Regions from separate parts of the Halobacillus sp. ABR2_026 genome, predicted to be linked through region 2. Evidence: riboswitches for the same ligand, from Rfam matches in the RefSeq annotation. Region 2 holds a riboswitch; each other region holds the start of a gene.
The links. A riboswitch is a leader RNA that binds a small molecule or an ion and turns the genes downstream of it on or off. The one in region 2 is predicted to bind S-adenosylmethionine.
Positions count from the first base shown of each region.

Region 1 (3,280 bases), 500 kb from region 2:
TCGATCATCCATATCTTTCATCGTTGCAAGCATCGGTAAATGGTGAGCCGTGGAGGCAATCAACCCTGTGAGAGAAGTAGCATTCATCCCAAATTTCTTCCCAAGCTTACCAATGACCTTCTCCCCCTTGCGATTAATAAATGCGACAAGAGGATAAGCCCCGGCTAAAGTGACCGTAATTCTACCTACAATGATCATCCCTTCCGATAACGGAGCCATACCTTGGAGGAGAACAATATCTGTAAGTGTTTCAATAATGATAAGAACAAGGCCTGTGATGATTATTATTTCAATCGTTTTTCCAAAATAAGAAAATAAACGAATGGTCACATCTGTAAACAACCATAATCCGGCACCAATGCCTATAGAAAGTAAAAGAGCAGGAGTCAGGTTACGAAGCATCCACCCTGCTTCATAACCAGCCAGTCCACCTCCGATAAAGCATCCGATTGGAACAGTGACCAGACCAGCTAAGATTCCTTTGGAAAAGAATGGGCGGTCTTCTTTTTTTACAATCGTCAAGGCTACAGGAATGGTGAAAACGAGCGTAGGCCCCATCATAGTCCCGAGAAGTGCCCACGAAAACGTAGCTGCCTCCTTTTCTATAGCGAGAGACTCTGCTAACGGATAGGCCCCCATATCAATAGCCAGCATCATGGATGCAAACATTGCAGGATCTGCCCCGAGCCATAAAAATACGGGACGGATGACAGGGGCAAGCCATTGTGAGAGCACCGGGGCTAAAGAAATAATCCCGACCATTGACAGAGCGAGCGGACCCATCATCATAAAGGCTTCATAAAACCGCCATCCGAGAGAAAGCTTATGATTCAGGACATAATAATCAAGCGCTCCAAGCACCATGAACAAACACATGATGATAAGAATCGCATCATTCATCCACATACAGTCATCCCCTTCCTTATGTCATCCATGTTTATAATAACTTGCCATTCGGGTAGTTGTTTCTGCATAACGTCCGTTTCTCCTCGGCAACGGACAGCTAACTCATCTCAGGAGAAGGGAGGAAACGAAATGGTACAAGCCTTATTCATCGTGACCATCATTTTCATCGCAGCCAACCTGGTTTATTTTTTCACAAACAAACATTATAAGAAAAGCTATTTCAGCACAGCCCTTTTCTTTCAATTATTCTTTGTCCTTACAGGTGTATTGATCGGATTTGCGATCATCTATTACGTACTTTCCACGAATGGAGTCATCCTTGTTACCAGTTTATCATCACGAGATGCTGTAGACCCTTCCTTTTTGGATTTGGTTTATTTTAGTGGTGAAACATTATTAAGCGTAGGTTATGGAGATATGCTGCCCGTCGGGATCACACGCTTCTTTGCCTTGCTTGAGTCCGGGATCGGCATCCTTCTTCCAACTGCGTACTTTCTTAAAGCAATGGATGGATCCCGGCATCATAAAGAATGAAAAAGCAACGAAACTTCAGGACCAACTTTGGTTATCATCCATAAAAAAAGGACCCTTCTAGGGTCCTTTCGCTTTATCCGATGGAGCATGCCGCTGAGCCATGCTTTTGCAGATATTTCTGATGATGTTCTTCTGCTTCGTAAAAAGTCGTTGCCTGTTCAACTTCGGTAACGATTGGGCGTTTAAAGATTCCTTTTTCTTCCCATTCCTTAATTTTTTCGTCAGCAATGTAGCGTTGACTTGCATCGGAATAAAAAATGACAGAACGGTATTGATGCCCGACATCAATTCCCTGCTTGTTCCGGGAGGTAGGATCGTGAGCTTCAAAGAATATATTCACAAGTTCTGCATATGTGATGACCGTTGGATCATACTCCACTTTAACGGACTCAGCATGTCCGCTTTCCCCTGCTTTCACTTGTTCATAGGTCGGATTCTCCAAATGGCCGCCGATATAACCGACTTTCGTTTGAGTAACTCCTTCGAATTTTTCAAAGAATGCTTCTACTCCCCAGAAACATCCTGCACCAAAAATAGCTGTTGCCATATAACATCTTTCCTTTCCCTTAACGCAACTTCTATCGAGAGCCTTGACGGGCGTGTTGTTCCACAAAAAGACCCCTTTTCTTATCCAGTAAGAAAAGGGGTCGCTAATATCCGCACGATCCTCTCATCTCTTAGAATGGTCATCCATTCTACAGGAATTGGCACCGTTCTCGTCAATCCTTGGATTGATTCGATGGTTGCCGGGCATCAAAGGGCCAGTCCCTCCGCCTCTCTGGATAAGAAGTTTCCGTTATTTATTTTTGTTAGTACCCATAGTACTACGTTTGTGTAAAGAAGTAAAGGATAACAGACTGAAAAATTAATTTCGATGGGCTTCAAGTTCTCTCTTGTATTTATTGTATTCAAAGGATAACACGCACATGCCTGTCTGTAAAAAATTCAGCTTCAGCTTTGGCCCGTCGTATATACTTCTTCGAAAGGCTGGACGATGACGAACCCATCCCCCTCGAACTGCATTTGGATCGACTCTCCGCTTCCCCGTCCGATCAACGTCTTGAAGCTGATGTCTGTTTTGAAATTCGGCTCCAAGTGACCTGACCATGCCACCGTAGCATGTGGATCTGTGATCACCGGTTCACCCGGGCGTACCAAAAGCGTCAGCGGTTCATAATGGGAAGTAACTGCAACCCGGCCGCTTCCGCTCAGCGTCACATTAAATAACCCTCCGGAAACCATACCGGCTACCTTTTTCATCAGTTTAATATCCCAGTCAATGCTCGGTTCGAAGGCCAGCAGATCATTGCCATTAACGGTAAGCGTCTCATTGTCCAAGTCAAAGATGGTTATTTTCTTTCCCTGATCGGCAAGGTACAAACGCCCCCTCCCTGTCGCCTTCATTAAGGAACTACCTTCTCCTGTCATCGCTTTTTTGAACAATTTCCCAACCCCATGTTCAAGAATACCTTCTCTCTCAAACTTAATGTTTCCATTATAGGATATCATCGCACCCGCCTTGGCCCAGACTTGATCAAGAAGATTCACTTCCAGAATTCTCGGCGTCTCCAACTCAAAATAATCATTCTCCGATTCATCCTGCTTCGTTTTCCGAATAAACTCTTCAATGGAATATTCACTCATACCTTTGCCCCCTCCAAATTGTCTAGTCGTATAATGGAAATATATGTATGACCTGGTCATACAATAAATCCCTTCTTCACATAATGTATATACGATGGAGTCGGGGAAAGGTTTCATTATGTGGAGGGCTCGGGAAAGATTCATTGATAGTAGTTGTGATAAACTCGAGGTAACTTCACTTGAAAGGGAGAATTTG
Region 1 covers NZ_JBSWTM010000001.1:763,159-766,438, reverse strand. The annotation lists gene eutH (ethanolamine utilization protein EutH) at 1-906, opposite strand, end outside; gene ACXADE_RS03855 (ion channel) at 1,036-1,440, shown strand; gene msrA (peptide-methionine (S)-S-oxide reductase MsrA) at 1,514-1,987, opposite strand; SAM riboswitch class I at 2,108-2,229, opposite strand; gene ACXADE_RS03845 (AIM24 family protein) at 2,392-3,084, opposite strand.
Region 1: linked by a shared signal. The riboswitch ahead of msrA (peptide-methionine (S)-S-oxide reductase MsrA) and the one ahead of ACXADE_RS01430 (PLP-dependent aspartate aminotransferase family protein) in region 2 are both predicted to bind S-adenosylmethionine.

Region 2 (3,280 bases):
CAAAAGTACACCGATTTATCAAACATCAGCCTTTACTTTCAAGGACCTTGACCATTTGGAAAGTTATTATGAGGGAGAGAGCCCTTATTTATATACGAGAGAGCGTAATCCGAATACGGATGAATTGGCAGGGACCGTGGCGGCATTGGAGAAAGCGCCTGCTGGTGTGGCTTCCTCCTCAGGGATGTCAGCTATCCTCGCAGGGGTGTTAGCGGTGGTAAAACCCGGGGAGCATATAGTGGCGGCAGAGGATGTGTATGGGGGTACCCATAAACTTCTCACCAAAGAACTTCCGACATTCGGTATCGATGTGACGATGGTTTCATTCGCAAATTTGCAGGAGGTAAAAGAAGCGATTACAGACAAGACGAAATTGTTGTATACGGAATCGATTTCAAATCCGTTCCTTCGGGTGGAAGATTTAGCGGGTATTGTTGACCTTGCTAAAGAAAAAAACTTGAAGACAATGGTCGACAATACGTTCGCTACTCCTTATCTGCTCCAGCCCTATGAACAAGGGGTAGATTTAGTGGTACATAGTGGGACGAAATATATCGGGGGCCATAGTGATGTAACGTGTGGAGTTTTGGTTGGAAGTGAAGATTCGATTCAAAAGGCATCACAAAAAATCGTCACGTTAGGTGCGAACCTCAGCCCGTTTGAAGCATGGTTAACACAACGCGGAGCGAAAACTTTAGGTCTGCGAATGAAAAAGCAATCATACAATGCAGAAGAAGTAGCGAAAGCCTTTGCTGACCATGAGGCCATCCGTACGGTTCACTATCCTCAGCGGGTATCCGAGCAGGGAAATGGAGCCATTGTCACGATTGAGCTTCTGGATTCCATTAATATTGAGACATTTTTCAAGTCCCTCGGGTGGATTAAAATAGCTCCTACCCTGGCCGGGGTGGAAACCACCGTTTCTTATCCTGTACGGACATCTCACCGTGCTTTGTCAGAACAGGAGCGAGAGAAAATCGGTATCAATGATTATGTCATTCGTCTATCGATCGGCATTGAAGACCATGAGGACATCATTGAACAGTTGAAAAAATCAATAGAAGCTTCAATATCATAAATATTCAAAAATGATTGACTTTTCTGATTGTTATCCGTTATACTTCACAACATAATCATTTAACTGAATACATCTCTTATCAAGAGTGGCTGAGGGAATAGGCCCTGTGAAGCCCGGCAACCTTCAAACATCGGTTTGAAAAGGTGCCAAGTCCTACAGATCATCATCGATCTGGCAGATAAGGGGAGGAATGTATAGGATCAACCCTCTTCTTATTTGGAAGAGGGTTTTTTGGTGTGGAGGCGGACATGAAGCGACTTATCGCTTTAAAGCCAACTTTATTTATACGGATAGTTACCATTTAAGGAGGAATAGAAGATGACCCATTCTTTTGAAAGCTATGATGTAGACACGATTTCCTTGCACGGAGGACAGTCACCGGACCCGACCACAGGATCACGAGCTGTGCCGATTTATCAGACGACTTCTTATGTCTTTCATGACACGGATCATGCTCAAAGCCTTTTTGCTCTCGATGAACCCGGAAATATATATTCTCGAATTGGGAATCCCACCGTGGATGTCTTTGAAAAACGGATGGCCTTACTGGAAGGGGGCGTTGCTTCTGTAGCTACAGCATCCGGGATGTCAGCTATTGCTTTATCGATCTTGAATATTGCCGGTTCCGGGGATGAGGTCGTTGCAGCATCGAATCTATATGGAGGGACCTATAATTTATTCGCAAATACTTTACCACGATATGGCATTAAAGTTCATTTTGTCGACCCTGAGAACCCGGAAAACTTCCGCGCAGCCATTACGGAAAAGACAAAAGCTGTTTTTGCCGAAACCATTGGGAACCCAAGTTTACACGTGCTGGATATTGAAAAAATTGCCACTGTAGCTCATGAATACAAACTTCCATTATTAATTGATAACACATTTGCAACTCCGTATACCTGCCGCCCGATCGAGCACGGCGCTGATATTGTGATCCATTCGGCAACAAAATGGATCGGCGGTCATGGAACAGCCATCGGGGGTATTGTTGTAGACGGAGGAAGGTTTGACTGGGGAAATGGAAAACACCCGGTTTTTACAGAGCCTGATGATAGTTACAACGGAATTGTCTATGCCGCTGATTTTGGCACGCTCGCCTATATCACTAAACTGCGTGTCCAGCTTCTTCGTGACTTTGGATCCTGTTTAAGTCCACAGAACGCCTTCTTGCTGCTTCAAGGATTAGAAACACTACACCTTCGCGTAGCGAGGCATGGAGATAATGCTCAGGAAATTGCTGAATACTTACAAGGCCATCCAGATGTCGAGTGGGTCGCCTACCCAGGGTTGTCCAACCATCCAGCTCATTCGCTTGCCAGCAAGTATCTTGAAGGAGGGTATGGATCAATCGTTAACTTTGGTATCAAAGGAGGGAGAGAAGCAGGAAGGCAAGTGATCAACAATATTTCCCTCTGGTCCCACGTGGCGAATGTGGGAGATGCAAAGTCATTAATCATCCATCCGGCATCGACGACTCACCAGCAATTATCCGTGGAAGATCTTGCAGCAAGCGGAGTGAAAGAAGAGTTGATCAGGTTATCCATTGGGCTTGAATCGAGTAAGGACTTGATCAATGACCTTGATCGTGCGATTGGGAAAGCGACAGGAAGAGAAGGAAGTCAAAAATCCATCACTGAAAATGATGAAGGTGTCATCAAATGGGCCCTGAGCTCTTCCAAAACGGAAGAGGATGGAACGACACGCCCGAAACGTTTAGCTGTAGTCGGACTAAGTGGAAAACCGTCCCGACCGAGTCATCGTCTGGCGAGAAAGATGCAGAGAATGGGGTATCAGATTGTGCCGGTCAATCCGAGGGAAACCGAGGTTCTCGGAGAAACTTCTTATCCGGATTTGAGATCGATTCCATTTAAAGTCGATGTTGTTCAAGTTTTCCGTAGTCCCGAAGCAGCGATTGGAATTGCTGAAGAAGCTGCTGAAATACGGCCAGGTGTGTTTTGGCTGCAGGAAGGAGTCATCGCACCAAAGGCTGCGGAAATTGCAAGTGAAGCTGGACTCGAAGTGGTCCATAACCGCTGCACGTATAAGGAAGCCCAGCGTTTAAGAGGAACCATCGATACGTACGCATGCGAACTATAAAGGAGGATTCGGCATGAAGTTGAAAAAAATAGCGATCACCATAGGATTGCTGACAACCTTTGGATTATTCGGTTGTTCGGATGCGGAAGGGGAGAGTGGGTCACC
Region 2 covers NZ_JBSWTM010000001.1:259,383-262,662, forward strand. The annotation lists gene ACXADE_RS01425 (trans-sulfuration enzyme family protein) at 1-1,078, shown strand, start outside; SAM riboswitch class I at 1,152-1,263, shown strand; gene ACXADE_RS01430 (PLP-dependent aspartate aminotransferase family protein) at 1,397-3,175, shown strand; gene ACXADE_RS01435 (aliphatic sulfonate ABC transporter substrate-binding protein) at 3,189-3,280, shown strand, end outside.

Region 3 (3,280 bases), 2.1 Mb from region 2:
CGAAATCGAAAGGTGATGAGTGAATGAATTCCATATCCTCTTTACTTGAAGAGACGGAATGCCTTGAGTTTCTACGCCATCAACAAAAGCGCATCAGTGCGCCCAATCTGAAGGTCACGGCTTCTATGATGATGAAAAAATACGCACAAATTCTACCTGCGAAAATATTAGAGTCTATGTTATGGGAAGACAAACCCAAAATCATTCCTATTACGGCGTGCAGGATTAGCGAAAAGTTGGAGATTAGCGTAGATGAAGACCAAATTTATTATGTTGATACAAGGGAAGAAGCATGGAGGCAGTTATTCAATCATCACCTGAGACTGGTATTACAATCCTTTCATGATCGAACGAACTTGCCGACGATAATTTTATGGGAAAATGTAGCCGTTCGAATCAATTCATTTTTTAGAAAAGCTATGGAAAAATATCCAGACTACCAGGAAAAAATCATTCATTTGGCGAAAGAACTGAATCAATTGGATGGCGGCTATTTTAATTGTGAAAAGCATCCGATGGCTGCGTATCTTTTGGATCATAGGGTCCTGGGTGAACATAAAGTTCGTCAAACTTGTTGTTACTTTCATAAATTAGACAAGAAGTCGGAAAGTCTTACTCATTGTTTGGTTTGTCCACTTCAAAGCTCAAACCGTTGTTCTTAACAGAAATGAAAGATGACTCTAAGTGGAGTGATTAAAAGGTGCGATTGATTCAGAGAATCTATCGCACCTTTTATTATTCTGTAAATTACGTTCGCTTTGAAACCGATTCTTCACGATCTCGTATGAAAATGAAAGACATGGAAATTTACGAATGATGATAAAGGAGGAATTATGCGACGATTATCGATCTTTGGAGTTTCGCTGTTCATTATTTTGACCGGGTGCAACGGGTATTGTTCCTTCTGAAAAAAAGGAGCTTAAAAAAGAACCTGTAGACCAAGAAAAAATGTACATGATGGAAACGAGTATCAACGGGCAATCCATGCAGATATTTTCTGCTTATGAATACGTGGATCAGTTTGTAAAAAAGGCTAAGGACATAGGGGGTGCCGAGGAACGGAAGACGTTGTGGAATGAGGTCGTAATGGACCAGATAAAGGATCGTTGTTTGAGTGGAAAGTACTCTCATCTGGTGGAGGGGTATATAAATTCTCCACCAGAAAAGTTGGAAAAGGTCGAAGAGGAAATCAAATTGCTGAGAGCTTCGGAATCAGAGGAAGCAGTTCTTGAAGCTTTGATAAAATCTTCAGATGCCCTGCTTGGCCCAGATACGACCGTTTGTCTTCTTCCAAGTGGAGAGATGGAGTTTTCAGGAGTAAATGTAGGAGCAGGGAAGATATCGATTTTCTACTTTCCGTGTTTTAACAACCAACGATTGAAACATACGGTTGGCCATGAGTATCATCATAGCACGTGGACGTCGCTATACTATTTATTGTCATTTAAAATCCCCCAGGTATTTTCCGAGACCGATTGACGTCCTGAAAGTGTATGGTAGAATAAAAGCCATGAACATTTGAATATTTGGAATTTTCTTATCCAGAGAGGCAGAGGGACTGACCCTATGAAGCCTCGGCAACCGGCTGATTCATGTACGGTGCCAATTTCAGAGGATCGCAAAAGCGGATCCGGAGATGAGAGAGTGTTTAACAGCAATCGAACGTTTGCCTAAAACCCTTCTCTCTTATTGAGAGAAGGGTTTTTTATTTTAAATAAGGAGGCCGGATATAGGGAACGATTGGATGAACAAGTAGTGAGGAGAGGTGAATGATATTGGTCTTAGCAATGATGGTTTGGGTGGGAGTCATGATTTTTTCCTTCCTGTTAGGTACATACCTCTGCTACAAAGTGGAAAAGTCCGGCGTTAAGCGTTGGGGAGCTACCGGGCGTCTTTTTAAGTACAAATAAGATTTAGGAAGGAAGTTGTTTAACGAATGATTTGGTATGTTGTTGTATTCAGTTTTTATGTCCTCTTTCTCATTTGGGCAAACATTAAAAGCTTAAAAAAAGCAGAATCGATCGATGATTATACAACGGGTGGTCACCGGATGGGGCTCCTGCTTGGAATCGGTACCACATCAGCAACGTGGGTAAGTGTGGCGTCAGTCATCGGTGTTCCTGGGTATTTATATAGTTCAGGTGTAGCGGCAGTCATCGGCTGGGTCGCCGGCTGGTGTTTTGGAGGGGCATTGATTCCAATCGTCGCCTATAAAATCCGACGACCTGAAAAGCCTGCACGAACTTTTCCTGAATTTATCCGACAAAGGTTCGAGCCTTTTCAGAATAAGAGTATATTACAGGCGATTGTCGGCATTCTCATGTTCATCGGTTATCTGCTTTTAGTCAACATTCAAGTGACAGGGTTCGGAATCGTCTTTTCAAGTATTACAGGCATTGATTATAAGATTGCAATTTTTGGTTTTTTACTTTTTATATTAATTACAAGCGTTGGTGGGTTTTGGTCTGTGGCAGCAACAGATACATTGAATACGATTTTAATCGCCATCGGAGTACTGCTGGCGAGTGGAGTGGTTTGGTCACTGACTGGCGGAATAGGAAACATCCTGGATACGCTGGCAACGACTACAGCTCCGACGAACGTAGGTGGCCCCGAGCTGGAGGAAGGGATTCTGCTTTCTCCTTTTGGAACATTCGGGATTGGTGCCCTTGTCTCCATATTTATATCGAATTCCCTGGGGACTCCTTCTTCTCCTCACTGGGTGACTAGAATGTTGGCCCCCCAGAACGTGAAGGTTGCAATTATGCAGGTGATGGGAACGATCCTCGTATTGATTTTCATTATGGGGCCGCTTATCATTATCGGATTAGGAGCAAAAGTACTTGTTCCAAGCATCCCTGTAGGAAAGACAACAGATTATATTATCCCTTTGGTGATTCAGGAGTACACACCGCCGATCATCGGTGGCATTACACTGGTCGCCATTTGTGCCGCTGCTATTTCCACGGCCAATTCAATGCTCCTGCACTGCGCGACTTCTTTGTATTACGACGTATACTTGAATATAGCACCAAGAAGGATTAGTGAACGTAAGTTCAAAAACTGGCTCCGTTTGAGTATATTTGCTATAGCAACGGCAGCCGTACTTCTAGCTATAAATCCACCGTGGTTTTTAGCTATGGGATTTGTCTATGTGTATGGAGGTTTTGGTGCGGCGTTCTTCCTTGTGGTCTTCTTAGGATTGTACTGGAAGAGGATGAACAGAGCCGGAGCTTATGCAGGAATCATTATAGGTTCTGTTGTTTATGTGACAGCAAAG
Region 3 covers NZ_JBSWTM010000001.1:2,343,626-2,346,905, reverse strand. The annotation lists gene ACXADE_RS12220 (FecCD family ABC transporter permease) at 1-27, shown strand, start outside; gene ACXADE_RS12215 (hypothetical protein) at 24-662, shown strand; gene ACXADE_RS12210 (DUF2268 domain-containing putative Zn-dependent protease) at 955-1,479, shown strand; SAM riboswitch class I at 1,535-1,643, shown strand; gene ACXADE_RS12205 (sodium:solute symporter family protein) at 1,937-3,280, shown strand, end outside.
Region 3: linked by a shared signal. The riboswitch ahead of ACXADE_RS12205 (sodium:solute symporter family protein) and the one ahead of ACXADE_RS01430 (PLP-dependent aspartate aminotransferase family protein) in region 2 are both predicted to bind S-adenosylmethionine.